One region of the Verrucosispora sp. WMMA2121 genome, then DNA from elsewhere that is predicted to be linked to it. Evidence: riboswitches for the same ligand, from Rfam matches in the RefSeq annotation. Region 1 holds a riboswitch; the other holds the start of a gene.
The links. Region 1 has a riboswitch for S-adenosylmethionine ahead of O7605_RS25850 (GNAT family N-acetyltransferase). Riboswitches for the same ligand answer to the same signal wherever they lie in the genome.

Region 1 (7,294 bases):
TGCGGGTCGCGGGAGACCGACGCCGGCGCGGCGAGGCCGTCGGAGAGCGCGGTCCGCGCGGCCGGCGCGACCACGCCGGTACCCGGGTTGCCCCGATAGGTGTACGCGGTCAGCAGCGTCCCCGCCTGCGCGTTGAGCGCGGCGACGACCTGCTCGGCGGTGCTGGTGACGGTGCCGCTGCCGTCGGTGGCGAGGTCGACGCGGACCGTGGCGCCGGTGACGGTCACCGCCAGGGGCGCGTCGGCGACGCCGGGATCGGCGAGTTCGACGGAGATGTCGTTGCCGCCCTGGTGACCCCAGGCCAGCGAGTCGACCGCGACCCGACTGGCGTCGACGGTGCCGAGCACCGCCTGCGCCTTGCGCCGGTAGCCGTTGGTCCGGTGCGGCAGCTCGACGATCTCCGAGATCTTCGGGTACTGCGCGGCCAGGGCCTTGATCCGGTCGTACAGCTCGGTGGGGGTCAGGTAGCTGGCCACGAAGTCCTTCATGTAGCCCGGCCCCTCGGGGTCCTTCGGCGGGATCGGCAGCCACTCGTTGACCTTGGCCACCGCCACGTCACCGCTCGGGCTGGTGATCCGCACGTACGCCGGACGGCTGGTCACCTGCGCCGCGCCCCGGTGGTAGAGGTAGACACCGGCGTCGACGAACCGGGAGATGGTCTGGGTGCCGCCGGAACCGATCTCGGTGCCCGGCCCGCTGTCCCGCTCGACGGTCAACGGGCTGGCGTCGGCCTGTCCCTGCGCCCACTTCGCCTCGACCGAGAGCACCTGCGTGTCGCCGGAGGTGTAGTAGTCCGCCCGGATGATCCTGACGTCGGCGACCGTGGACCGGGCCGAGAAGTCGGCCGCGGCCGCGTACTCCCGGTTCTCGGCCAGGTGGGCGGCGATGGTCGCCTCCCGCTCGGCCACCCGCTGCGCCGCGTCCTGCGGGGTGTGCAGCACCGTGCCGAAGGTGAAGCCGGCCCGGGTCAGCGTGGCGACCTCGTTGCCGGTCACCACGGCGTGCACGACGATGCCGTCCCCGGTGTGGGTGACATGGTGGTCGAGGTCGACGCCGGTGGCCACCAGGGCGTCCAGTTCGGCGGTGTCGGCCAGGATCACCTCGACTACGCTGGCCCGCTCGTCGGCGAGCCGGCCGAGGTCGGCGGGCGCGGTCACCGGCGCGGCGGTCTGTGGCGCGATCGCCGCGGCGGGGTTGACCAGCAGCAGGACGGCCGCGAAGGCGGCCAGTGCGGTGGCGGCGGGCAGCTGGGGTCGCCAGCGCGAGCCCGTACGGACCTTGGACATGAGGCGGTCGCCCCTCTTCTCGGCGCGCGGCGCGGAGGCAGCGGGTTCAGCGCGGATCCGCGCAGCCGCCCACCCTGCGGACGGCCACGACGGCGCGCTCGGCGGTCGACGCTGCCCGCATCGCCGATTACGCAGCGTCGCGCATCCGGGTCGTAGGAGTGATCGAGATGCCGACATCCTTCGCCCGCAGATAGGGATCTGTCAATCGTCGGCGGCCCCGCCCCCGGTGACCGCGCCCACCTCCCCCGACGGTCCCGGAACTCGTGTTTGACCTGCGTGCAGACTGGAGATCAAGAGCGTGAGGCTCGACAACGAGGGGGATCACGCGTGTCCGAGAACGCCACCGACCGGCACCACCACACCGCCGACCGTCCGGCCGGGGTAACCGACCCGTTGCTGTGGCGGCTCGCCCTGGACGTCGCCGACGCGCACGCACCGGGCGAGGACGGTGGCTGCACCCACCTGCTGTGCGCCGGCCAGAACTGGCCGTGCGAGCCGTGGCAGCAGGCCCAGCGGGCACTGAACCTCGCCCAGGGCGGCACAACCGACGAGACGTCGGCATCCGCTGCCCCACAGGAAAGCACCTGGGCCGCCCCGGCTGCCCGGCCGGCCTGGTCGACGGAGCGGTCCCGCCACGAGTCCGCAGCCGCCTGAGCGACCGACCGCCCAGCACATCGTTGGGCATGTCGCCGAAGGCCAGCACCTCCGGCGGCCGACGGACAGGATTGGGTTGCTGTCAATGTAGCGTTGACGCATGGTTGACCCGCTCGATCAACTGGCCGGCGTCGGGGCCGCCCGGAACCGACTCGACGAGACCGAACTCGATCTCATCGACCGTGCCCGGCTGGCCGGTGCGACCTGGGCCCAGGTGGCCGAGGCCCTCGGCCTGGCCAGCCGGCAGGCCGCCGAGCAGCGCCGCCAACGCCTGGCCGCCGCGCGTGCGGCCCGTCGAGCGGTGGCGGACCGGGGCTGGCCGGCCGAGGTCGCCGCGTTACGCGGCCTCCTCATCGAGCTGCGACGTTGGATCGACGCCGACCGTCGCTGGGATGCCCGCTTCGACCGGGCCGCGTTGACCCGCCGTACCACGATGCTCGCCCTGGAGGCCGAGCCCGGCGGCCTGTACGACCTGGCCACCCGGATCCGCGCCGACCTACCGGCCAACGATCCCGAACTACCCGCCCCGATACGCGCCGTCGCCCGCCACCTCGCCGAGGCGCTGTCAACGCAGCGTTGACATCTGCCCAGAGTCTTGCCTCGAAGTAACTCAAGAATGGACGCTGTGAGCTCCCCTGACTCGTTCCGGAGGGCCCATGCGGCGCAACGCGATCCTCTTCGTGGCGGTGTCGCTGCTGTCCGGCCTCGGCGGCAGCGCGATGGCCCTGGTCACCGGCATCTGGATTCTCGACCTCACCGACTCCCCCGGCCTGGCCGCGCTCGCCGGCCTCTGCGCCTACGCGCCCACCCTCGCCGGCCCGTGGCTCGGCGCTGTCGTCGACCGGCTGCCCCGACGCCCGGTCGTCGTCGCGGCCAACCTGACTCTCACCGCCACCCTGCCCACCCTGCTGGCGGTGCGTGGTCCCGGCCAGGTGTGGCTGCTGTTCTGCGTGGCCACGGTCTACGGCATCGCGTACGTCCTGATCGACGCGGGCGAGAGCGCCCTGTTGCCGGCGGCCCTGTCGGGTGTCCACCTCGGACGGGTCAACGGGTGGCGCTCCAGCGCCCAGGAAGGCGTCAAGCTGGTCGCCCCGCTGGCCGGTGCCGGCCTGTACACCTGGCACGGCGGCCAGCTGGTCGCCCTGCTGGCCGCCGTGCTGCCGGCCCTCGCCGCAGCCGGCTACGCGGCGCTGCGCCTGACCCGCACGCCGCCGCCGGTCGCGATCCCGGACCGGGGAGTCCGAGTCGGGCTGACCGTCCTGTTCGGCGCGGTGTCGATCCGACAACCGGTGACGCTCGCCGCGGTCGCCATCGGCATGTCCGGGTTCACCACCGCCGCCGGCTACGCCGTCGTCACCGACACGCTCGGCCTGCCGGCGACGTTCCTGGGTGTACTACTCAGCGCCCAGGGCGCCGGCTCGGTCGCCGGTGGACTGGTGGTCGGCCGGATGATCACCTGGTTCGGCCCGACAGCGGTGGCCCTGGCCGAGGCCGGACTCTTCGCCGTCAGCTGCCTGGGCAGATGCCTGCCCTGGTGGCCAGCGGTCGTCGCCGCGTCGGTGGTGACCGGTCTGGGGTTGCCGTGGGCGCTCGTCGCGGCGATCACCGCCGTCCAGACCCACAGCCCCGACGCGCTGCTCGGCCGGGTCGCCGCCACCGCCAACACGGTCATGTTCGGGCCGATCGCGGCGACGACGCCGCTCGGCGCGGCCGCCGTGCTGCTCGGCCCCCGGCCACCGCTGGTCCTCGCCGCCGCCGGCTGCCTCACCGCTTGCGCGCTGACCTGGCGACGTCGGCGCGAGCGGACATCGTCGCGCCGCTCCCCCCATGTCGGCCGGGCGACGGCGCTGACGTCGGGAGCGGGAATGCCGGACGCCGTCAATGAGAGAAGGGTGCCAAACACCCGAACTCGGCAGCCGAGCCGCTGACCTCGACCATCACTCGGTCGGCCGCACGGCCCCGCTGGGTGGGGGCGGGCATGCTCGCGTCCTGCATTCCCGGCTCCCGAGCCGCGCCTGTAGCGCTGTCCGGCAGGCCGGCCACTCCGAATCAATGATCGAGTACATGGCAGAGTCTCGGAGCAGCCCCGCCTCGCCCGGCGCCCAAGACCGCGACCAGCGTCGTAGGACACCCTCGAACCGCGCACCCGTACGCTCGATTGCCATGCGGGAGACCGTGTTGCGGGCATCCGTCTTCAGGTCGACCCGGGCCACTTTCCACACCTCGAACGCGTTGGCGAAAAGCAGGAACTTCGCCTCCGTGTTCAGTCCCGTCCGCTGCGCCGACGCCGCCAGCCAGGTGAAACCCACCTCCACCGCGTAAAGCACGTCGCGATCTGGCAGGAGCCGGGGATCCCAGTAGGCCGTCGCACCGACGGCGTGGCCACTCGCCTTCGCCACCTGCGCGTACGGCAACAGCGTCCGCTGCGCCGCCCGGGCCAGCTGCGCATCGATGTAGTTCCCGACCTCGGCCGCGGTAGGCACCCAGGTGAACCGGTACGAGGCTCTGTCCTCCTCGGCTACGGCTGCCAGGTCGGCGGCGTGCCGGTGACCCAGCGGCTCCAGCCGAACGAGGTCGCCTTCGAGAACGCCAGCGGCACACGTCACAGGAAATGGCATGCTCTCTCCGTTCGCGGCTTGCCCGATGCTTCGTGCAGCGGGCCGGGTCATCACCCGGGGCACCCCACCCACGAGACGGAGGGTTGCCGGCCAGCGAGCCGGGGCTTCGCGCTGGCGCTCATGACCTGGAGGGACCATAACAAGTCCAAGCCGTGAATGATGACTGTGGACCTCGACGAAAGGATGCGGCGTGACCACGATCCTGGTGCCGTACCACCAAGATGAGCGGCTGCTGGACGGTGAGATCTCGGTGGCGGCGGACATCGATGTTCGGTCGCAGGTACGCGACGGGGACGTCTGGCGACACATGGCGGGGGTGTGCTCCGCTACTGCGGCGGCAGTGTCGCCGGTGGTGGCGGCTGGCCGCGTGCCGGTGGTGGTCTCCGGCGACTGCCTGGTCGCCGGCGGCACCGTCGCCGGGGTGCAGGTAGCGGGAGTCGACCCGGCGGTTGTCTGGTTTGACGCCCACGGTGACGTGCACACCTTGCAGACGAGCACATCGGGCTACCTGGGGGGTCTCGCGTTGCGGCTGCTGAACGGTGCGCATCCGGAGCGGTACGCCGACGTGATCGGGTTGCGGCCGGTGCCGGCGGAGCGCACGGTGTTGGTCGACGCGCGCGACCTGGATCCCGCCGAGATCGAGTATCTGGCCGGCAGCGCGACCCGCCGGATTCCGGTCCCCGAGGTTTCCGCGGACACCGTGCCGTCCGGTCCGCTGGTCCTGCACGTCGACGTGGATGTCATCGACTCGGGCGCGGTGCCCGGTCTGCGTTACCCGGCGCCGGACGGCCCGTCGGCGGATGCCGTCTTGGCCGCCTGCGCACGGCTGTTCGCGACCGACCGGGTGGTGGCGTTCGATGTGGCATGCCCATGGTCGCGGACCGAGGACGAGGGCCAGCGGGACATCCGTAAGGAGCTGCTGTCCCGGCTGACGGCTCTCGCCACCCACTGAGCCGCAGTCCCTCAACCGGGAACGTCGCGAAGCTCCTTGACCAGGAACAGACAGCGGTCGGCGACCTCGTGTCGGGTTCCTCGCTCGTCGATGTAGTGGTACCGGTCGAGGTAGCGGCAGCCGGTGTCCTGGTATCCGAGTCGCAGGTAGAGCGCACCCGCCCGGGAGTTGTCCTCGCCGACACCCATCCCGATCCGGTGGTGGCCGCGTCGCAACGCGAGTTCCTCGGCGGCCCGGATGATCGTCGTTCCGACGCCCTGAGACCGGTGTCCGGCAGCGGACACTGTAGTGACAGCGGCAAATCCGGTCTCTGCTCCACGGCTGCTTTGTCCAGACGCCCGCAGCGACATCGCCGATCGACCCCGATAATGACCGGTGTGGATGAGGTCACGGTCGTCGTCGCCCACAGTGAGCGCGCGACCCTGCGGGTCGGTGATGTGTTCCTGAAGGTCGACAGTGACCAGGCGCGCATCGATGTCGAGGTCGAGGCGATGCGGCTGGCGCCCGTTCCGACCCCGGAGGTCCGGTGGCGCAAGCCGCCCGTCCTCGCGATCGCCGCAGTGCCCGGCCGGGCACTCGGTCGTCTCGGCGAGCCCTCGCCCGCGTCACCGGCGGCGTGGGCCGCGGCGGGCGCGGTGATCCGGACGCTGCACGACACGCCACCACCGCCGTGGACCGGCAGGAAGCTCGTCGGCCTGGACGCGGAACTCGAACGCGAATGCGCCTGGCTCGTCGACAGCGGCGCCCTGCCGGCTGACCTGGTCGACCGCAACCGCGAGATCGCCGAGGCCGCGATTCGGCCGTGGACGCCGGTGTTCATGCACGGCGACCTGCAGATCACCCACATCTTCACCGACGGCGACGAGGTCACCGGCGTGATCGACTGGTCCGAGGCGGCACCCGGCGACGCGCTGTACGACCTGGCCATCCTGACCCTCGGGCACGAGGAACGACTCGACGATCTCCTGGCCGGCTACGGCACCGACGTCGACCGGGACGTGATTCGGGCCTGGTGGTCGCTGCGCAGCCTGCTGGCGTCCCGCTGGTTGATCGAACACGGCTTCGACCCGTCGGCGCCAGGCTGCGAGTTCGACGTGCTCAGATCGCGGATGTGAGGCGACACCGGCCCGACATCGGCGGGGATGCACGGCGACCGGGGCCCCGTCCCGCATGACCGGATCGGCGACCTGCACCGGACCCCGGGACCACGTTCGCCCGAGCGTGGTCCTGCCGCTGGCGGGTCGGGTCGGGCGACCTGCCATCCCGGCTCACTGTGGCGCGGCCGGCGCCTCCTCGTCGTCCCGATCCGGGCAGCACACGGTCAGGGCGGCGGGCACGGCGCGTACCTTCAGTTTCCGGGCCGTGCTGCGGGCGCCGCCGTCCAGCTCGTACGTCTTCGGCTCGGCGAAACGGACCTTGACCTTGCGGCCCCGGGTGATCCGCACGAACTTGGAATCCTCGGAGCGGCCGGTGGCCATCTTGCCGAGGGTACGGGCCCAGTCGACGGCACCGCTGGCGGTGGAGACCCCGATCTCCAGCGAACCGCTGTCAGGGCGGGCGTCGTCGAAGGCGGGGATGCCGCCGGTGATGGTGCCGACGTTGCCGAACAGCACGCAACTGGCCTCACCGTCGAACCAGAGGGCACCGTCGACGGTGATCCGGGTCCGGGTCAGCTCGCCACGCACGTGACGCAGCCCGGTCCACACGTAGGCGAGCCGGCCGAGACGCCCCTTCATCTCCCGGTCGGCCTCCCGGATGAGGTCACCGTCGAAACCGGCACCGGC
Region 2 (7,294 bases), on a different contig from region 1:
AGGTGGACTTCGAGGTGCACCCCGGTCAGGTGGTCGGCCTGCTCGGACCCAACGGTGCCGGCAAGACGACCACGCTGCGGGTGCTGATGGGGCTGACCCAGCCGACCGCGGGTGAGATCTACGTCTTCGGGCACCGGCTGGTGCCCGGCTCGCCCGTGTTGTCGCGGATCGGTGCGCTGGTGGAAGGGCCGGGGTTCCTGCCGCACCTGTCCGGCCTGGAGAACCTGAGGGCGTACTGGCGGGCGACCGGCCGGCCGGAGACCGACGCCCACTTCGAACAGGCCCTGGAGATCGCCGGCCTGGGCTCCTCGGTGCACCGGCGGGTGCGCAAGTACAGCCACGGCATGCGGCAGCGCCTCGCCATCGCCCAGGCCATGCTCGGGCTGCCGGAACTGCTGGTGCTCGACGAACCGACGGACGGGCTGGACCCACCGCAGATCGCCGAGATGCGCCGGGTGCTCCAGCGCTACGCCACCGACGGCCGGGCGGTGCTGGTCTCCAGCCACCTGCTCGCCGAGGTGGAGCAGACCTGCACCCACGCGGTGGTGGTGAACAAGGGCCGGATCGTGGCCTCCGGCCCGGTCGAGGAGATCGTCGGCGACTCGCCGAGCGTGCTGTTCGAGGTGAGTGACCCGAGCGCGGCCCGGACCGTACTCGACGGCCTCGGTGGCGTACGGATCCTCGACGACGCCGACGGGCAGTTGGTGGTCGACACCAACGGCACCGCCCGCAGCGAGGTGGTCGCGGAGCTGGTCCGGGCCGGGATCGCGGTGGACCGGGTGGTGCCCCGGCGTCGCCTGGAGGATGCCTTCCTCGCCCTGGTGGGCGAGAACTCTCGGGGAAGCGGGGACCGGTGATGGCGGGATCGACTGTCGAGCCGACGCGGGACACGACGACCGTTGCCGCCTCGGGTGCGGCGGCCGGTTACCGGCCCGCCCGGACGCTGCCGTTCGGCGCGGAGTTCCGCCGGCAGGCGTCGCGCCGGCGTACCCAGTTGGCGCTGGGCTTCATGGTGCTGTTGCCACTGATCATCCTGATCGCGTTCCAGTTCGACTCGAACGACGACGACAACGGCGGCGGAGAGTTCGGCAGCCTGATCGATCTCGCCACCTCCGGCGGGCTGAACTTCACCCTCTTCACCATCTTCGTGTCGGCCTCGTTCCTGCTGGTCGTGGTGGTCGCGTTGTTCTGCGGTGACACGGTGGCGAGCGAGGCGAGCTGGGGCAGCCTGCGCTATCTGCTGGCGATTCCGGTGCCCCGGGCCCGGCTGCTCACGGTGAAGCTGCTGGTCGCGCTCGCGTACTCGGCGCTGGCGCTGGTGCTGCTCGCCGGCACGGCACTGGCCATCGGCACCCTGCGCTACGGCTGGTCGCCGCTGCGCAGCACGGTCGCCGCCCAACTGGAGCCGGGCGAGGGGCTGCTGCGGCTGCTCGCGGTGCTCGGCTACCTGGCGATCGTCCTGCTGGTGGTCGCGGGGCTGGCGTTCCTGCTGTCGGTGACCACCGACGCGGCGCTGGGCGCGGTCGGTGGTGCGGTGCTGCTGTGGATCCTCTCCAGCATCCTGGACCAGATCACCGCGCTCGGCGTCATCCGGTCGTTCCTGCCGACGCACTACAGCACCGCGTGGTTGGGGCTGCTCTCCACGCCCGTGCAGACCGACGACATCGTGCGGGGCACGGTCTCGGCGATCTGCTATGCCACCGTGTTCTGGGGTCTGGCCTTCTGGCGCTTCACCCGCAAGGACATCACCAGCTGAGCGCGCTGCCCGCGACCGCTCGGCCACAGCCGGGACAGCTCAGAGCAGCGGGACCGGTGTGGTGGGTGGCGGGTTCGGGGTCGACGGCGTCGGGTCCGGCGTGCTCCGCGTCCGCTTCCGCCAGGCGCTGACCCCGACCCGGTCGGTGTTGCCCAGGTCGATCCGCCCCTCCATGACGACCTGTTGGGCGGGTCGGCCGCGCAGCGGGGCGACCTCGAGGTGCTCGGCGTTCGTCGCCACCACGGTCGGGTTGTCGACCAGGTTGCGCCAGAGCAGGGCGGCGCCGGCCGCCTCACCGGGGGCCAGCACCAACGACCGGGGTGGATCGTCGAAGCCGGAGGTGATCCCTTTCGCGCCCCGGATCACCCTGACCGGGATGACCTTGCCGTCGGCGTCCCGCAGGCTCGGCTCCGGATACCCACGCAGCCGGTAGGTGCGGTCGCCGCAGTTGACCAGTTCCAGGCCCATCGCCCGTAGCCCCATCGCGGCGCTGACGCCGCGGTAGGTGATCCGGACGCCGGAGTCGGGGCATTCGGACGTCGGGGCGGTGCTCCCCCCGAGATCGCCGTCGCGGGCGGGCAGGCGGTCGAGACCGCCGTCGCTGGGCGGCGTGGTGCCGGAGCTATTGGCGTCCGGCCCACTGGAGCCCGGGACCGGACCGGGTGGCGCCGCCACGATGTCGCCGGCCGGTGCACACCCGGCAAGCAGGCCGAACGCCGCCGCGATCGAGATCGGCACGATGCTGAGCCGACGACCACCGGGAGCCGACCCGCGGACCGTTGTGCGTGGCATCGGAGCATCGTCGCACCCGGCAGCGGCGGCCGGTGGTCCCGCCCCTCGCGTAAGCGGGCGGTAAGGAATTCCTCGTGGTGCTGCTCGCCGAAAGTTTCGGCCGCTAGACTGATTTTGGGAGCGTTCCCACCAAGAGAGATTGCATCGACAACTATCTATCAAGTCCGCATGCTGGTACCACCACCCCATTCGTAGGAGGTACCAATGCGCACTGACCGGTTCGGCGGGCCGGCCCTGTCCCTGTTCCGCATCGTCATCGGGTTGTTGTTCCTCATTCACGGCATGTCATCGGTCTTCGGCGTCTTCGGCGGCAACCGGGGTAGCGGCGAGGCGGTGCCGCTCGGCCAGTGGCCGGGCTGGTACGCCGCGGTGATCCAGCTGGTCTGCGGCGCCCTCGTGCTCCTCGGCCTGTTCACCCGGCCGGCGGCCCTGCTGGCATCGGGCTCGATGGCCTACGCGTACTTCGTGGTCCACCAGCCCGATGCGCTGCTGCCGCTGCGGAACAACGGCGAACTGTCCGTCCTCTTCTGCTGGGCGTTCTTCCTGGTGGCGGTGCTCGGCCCGGGCACCTGGGCGGTGGACAACCTGTGGCGCCGGGAGGCGGCGACGGTGGCCGTGGATCAGGCTGAACCGCGGTCCGTGCCGGCCTGACGGCGAGGCTCAGCGGCGCCGGAGGGTGCGGCAACGGCGCCGCTGAGGTTTCGCTCACAGGCTGGGATTGACAGGCGACGGCCGCGTCCGGATTGCCTAGACTCGGCGACACAACTGCATACCTCATCCAGAGGGGCTGAGGGATACGGCCCGACGACGCCCCGGCAACCACCTCGCGCGCTCACCGGTGAGCGTCCGGCGGGGCAGGTGCCAATTCCGTCCCCGCCGCAGGGTGCGATGCGGGGAAAGATGAGAGGACTTCGACATGACGTCGACGCTCGCCCCGTCCGGCATCGACACCGCCGCCAGCCCCGCTCGTGCCCTGGTCTGCCGGGCCTGTTCGGCCCGCTACCCGCTCGCCGCCCAGCACGCCTGTTACGAGTGTTTCGGCCCGCTGGAGGTCGACTACGATCCGGCCGTCCTCGCCACCGTCACCCGCGAGCAGATCGAGGCCGGGCCCCGCAACCTCTGGCGGTACGCCGCCCTGCTGCCCGCCGGCCAGGACCCGGCCACCAGGGTCACCCTGGACCCCGGGTTCACCCCGCTGGTGGCCGCCGACCGGCTCGCCGCCGAGTTGGGCATCACCGCTGCACTGTGGGTCAAGGACGACAGCGCCAATCCCACCCACTCGTTCAAGGACCGGGTGGTCTCGGTGGCGCTCACCGCCGCCCGCGCGCTTGGCTTCTCCCGGTTCGCCTGCGCCTCCACCGGCAACCTGGCCAACTCCGTCGCCGCGCACGCCGCCCGGGTGGGTACGCCGTCCGTGGTCTTCATCCCGGGCGACCTGGAGCAGGGCAAGGTCGTCACGACCGCCGTCTACGGCGGTGACCTCGTCGCCATCGACGGGTCGTACGACGACGTGAACCGGCTCTGCGGTGAGCTGGTCGAGACCGACGAGTTCGAGGACACCGCCTTCGTCAACGTCAACGTGCGGCCGTACTACGCGGAGGGGTCCAAGACGCTCGGCTACGAGGTGGCCGAGCAACTCGGTTGGCGGATCCCCGCCCAGGTGGTCATCCCGATGGCCTCCGGTGAGCTGCTCACCAAAATCGACAAGGCGTTCAGTGAGCTGGTCGAGATCGGGCTGGTCGAGGCCCCGGCCGGCGGCTGGAAGGTCTTCGGCGCGCAGTCGGCCGGCTGCAACCCGATCGCCACCGCACTGCACGCGGGCACCGACACCATCACCCCGGTCAAGCCGACCGGGATCGCCAAGTCGCTGAACATCGGCGACCCGGCGGCCGGGCTGTACGCCCTGGAGGCGGTGCGCCGCACCGGTGGCTGGATGGACCACGCCGACGACGACGAGATCCGGGCGGCGGTACGCCTGCTGGCGCGCACCACCGGGGTCTTCGCCGAGACGGCCGGCGGGGTGACCGTGGCGGTGCTGCGCAAGCTCGTCGAGTCGGGCCGGCTGGACCCGACCGCCGAGACGGTCGTGTTCAACACCGGCGAGGGGCTGAAGACCCTCGACGCGGTCGCCGGTGAGGTCGGTCCCACCCACCGGATCAAGCCTTCGTTGCGGGCCGCCCGGGACGCGGGCCTGTTGAGCTGACGAACGGATGAGTGAGCGGCATTTCGCAGGGAGTGAGCGAAACACGCCGCCAGGGACTTGACGACCGCAAACGGACGGCGCAAGATGCTCCGTGCGGGAGGGCGCTTCGCCGTAGACTTTCAGTCTTTACGACCCAGCGCCGGAGGCGTTGTGCGATCGTCCCTCCCGACCAACGTTCCGAGCGGGCCAGCGAAATTCGCTGGCCCGCTCGTCTGTCGCTGGCGCAGTCTGCCGGCATGACCATCACCATCACCTCGGTCGAGGCCGCCGACGAGGCGGCCGTCGAGCAGGCGTACCAGATCGGTGCCGCACAGGTGGCCGCCGATGAGCCGGACTTCCCACCCATGTGCCGGCGACGATTCACCGCCCTGCTCCGCCATCCGATGCCGGGCTGCGAGACCATCATGCTGCTGGCGCGGATCGACGGTACGCCGGCCGGTTTTCTCCGGCTGGACCTGCCGCAGCTGGACAACACCGAGAACGCCTCCGCTGAGCTGATCGTGCATCCGGCGCTACGTCGCCGGGGCGTGGGCCGAGCGTTGGCCGAACACGGGCTCGGCCTGCTGCGCGAGCGCGGGCGTAAACGGGTGAGTGCGATGAGCCGGGCGGAGGTTGCCGGCGAGCCCGGTCGCCGGTCGCCGGGTAACGCGTTCGCTGCGGCCTTCGGCGCGGTCGACGCCCTGACCGACGTCCGGCGGCGCCTGACCGTCGCCGACCTGGACCAGGCGCGGCTGGACACGCTGCTGGCCGACGCCCGGATTCGGGCGGCCGGCTACGCGGTGTTGCGCTGGCGCGGGCGTACTCCCGACGACCTGGCGGCCGACGTGGCGTACCTCGACGGACGGCTGCTGGCCGACGCGCCAATGGGCGACCTGGCCTGGGAGCCGGAGCGGGTCGACGCCGAGCGGCTACGCGGCACCGAGTCGGCGCTGGATGCGCGCGGCCGGCGGCGCTACCACGTCGGCCTGCGCCACGAGGCGTCCGGTCGACTGGTCGCGTGGACGATGCTGGACGTCGGGGCGTCCGCGGACTGGCACTCGTTCCAGCAGATCACCATCGTCGACCCGGAGCACCGGGGCCATCGGCTCGGCCTGCTGTCCAAGATCGAAAATCTGCGGCACCTCCTTGCTCACGAGCCCGCCGTGCGGGTCATCGACACGTTCAACGCGGCCAGCAACGACCACATGATCACCATCAACGAACAGCTCGGGTTCCGGGTGCGGGACCGGTGGAGCAACTGGCAACTCGACGTGTGACCGGCGGGAAATCCGGTGGCGGTGCCCGCCGGCCGGCGGGCAGGCTCGCGCCATGGCCGTCACCGTCACGCCGTACGACTCCACCGACGCGGCCGCGCTCGACGCGGCGCACCGCGTCGTCGCGGCGGCGCAGGCCGTCGACCTGCCCGACCTGCCGGTGGGGGACCGGGCCGAGTTCGGGCTCCTGGTCGCCCATCCGCCGCACGGCAACGTGATCCACCAGGCGCTGGCCCGGCGGGACGGCGAGGTGGCCGGCCACCTGCGGATGCGGCTGCCGCAATTGGAGAACACCGGCATCGCCACCGTCGAGCTGACGGTGGACCCGGCGCGGCGGCGGCAGGGGGTGGGGCGGGCGCTGCTGGCGTACGCCCGGAAGGTGGCCGCCGAGCACGGCCGGCAGCGATTGATCGGTGAGACCCCGGGGCCACTGCCCGGCGGACCGGAGCGGGCGGCGCCCGGTGCGGCCTTCGCGGCGGCGGCCGGAGCGCAGGCCGCGCTGGCCGAGGTACGGCGTCGGCTGGACACCACGCGGCTCGACCAGGCGGCCCTGGCCGCGCTGCACGATTCTGCCCGCGCCCGCGCCGCCGGCTACCGGACGGTGGCCTGGCGAGGACCGGTGGCCGAGGAGTACGTGGTCGACGTCGCGCGGCTGGAGAGCCGGCTGCTCATCGACGCGCCGACGGGCGACCTCGCGATCGAGGCGGAGCGGGTGGACGCCGCGCGGTTCCGGGAGATCGAGCGGATCCAGCGGCTGCGGGGCCGACGGCGCTACCACGTCGGCGCGGTGCACGAGGCGACCGGCCGGATGGTCGCCTGGACGATGATCGACAGGGGTCCGTCCACGCCATGGCACGCCTGGCAGGAGATCACCATCGTCGACCCCGCACACCGGGGACACCGTCTGGGCCTGCTCGTCAAGGTGGAGAACCTTCGGCACGCGCTTGCCCACGAGCCGGACCTGGCCGCGATCGACACCTGGAACGCGGCGGTCAACGATCACATGATCGGCATCAACGAGCAGCTCGGCTTCCGCCCGGTCGACGCCTGGACCGACTGGCAGCTGACCATCTGAAGTTGTGACACGCCCCTACTGATCTGAGGGCTTCGTGTTGCATGATGGCGGGCATGACGGAGACCCCGCACCCCCTCTACGCCAGGCACGCCGAGACCCTCAACCGCGCGCTGACCGCGATCGCGGAGCGGGGGTACTGGTCCGCCTACCCGGAATCACCGAGCCCACGGGTGTACGGCGAGACCGCCGCCGCCGACGGCAAGGCCGCCTTCGAG

Region 2: it holds a riboswitch for S-adenosylmethionine, as region 1 does, so the genes downstream of both, thrC (threonine synthase) here and O7605_RS25850 (GNAT family N-acetyltransferase) in region 1, are expected to answer to the same signal.

What each region holds. Positions count from the first base shown of each region.
Region 1 covers NZ_JAPZBH010000006.1:3,757,801-3,765,094, reverse strand. Annotated here, with positions in the region: gene O7605_RS25870 (M14 family metallopeptidase) at 1-1,286, opposite strand, end outside; gene O7605_RS25865 (hypothetical protein) at 1,614-1,940, shown strand; gene O7605_RS25860 (hypothetical protein) at 2,041-2,520, shown strand; gene O7605_RS25855 (MFS transporter) at 2,597-3,868, shown strand; gene O7605_RS25850 (GNAT family N-acetyltransferase) at 3,878-4,558, opposite strand; SAM riboswitch class IV at 4,568-4,684, opposite strand; gene O7605_RS25845 (arginase family protein) at 4,749-5,510, shown strand; gene O7605_RS25840 (GNAT family N-acetyltransferase) at 5,522-5,794, opposite strand; gene O7605_RS25835 (phosphotransferase family protein) at 5,879-6,625, shown strand; gene O7605_RS25830 (diacylglycerol/lipid kinase family protein) at 6,779-7,294, opposite strand, start outside.
Region 2 covers NZ_JAPZBH010000004.1:1,431,074-1,438,367, reverse strand. Annotated here, with positions in the region: gene O7605_RS07380 (alpha/beta fold hydrolase) at 1-857, shown strand, start outside; gene O7605_RS07375 (ABC transporter permease) at 857-1,756, shown strand; gene O7605_RS07370 (DUF4232 domain-containing protein) at 1,796-2,548, opposite strand; gene O7605_RS07365 (DoxX family protein) at 2,753-3,199, shown strand; SAM riboswitch class I at 3,320-3,455, shown strand; gene thrC (threonine synthase) at 3,465-4,751, shown strand; gene O7605_RS07355 (GNAT family N-acetyltransferase) at 4,988-6,007, shown strand; gene O7605_RS07350 (GNAT family N-acetyltransferase) at 6,060-7,079, shown strand; gene paaN (phenylacetic acid degradation protein PaaN) at 7,133-7,294, shown strand, end outside.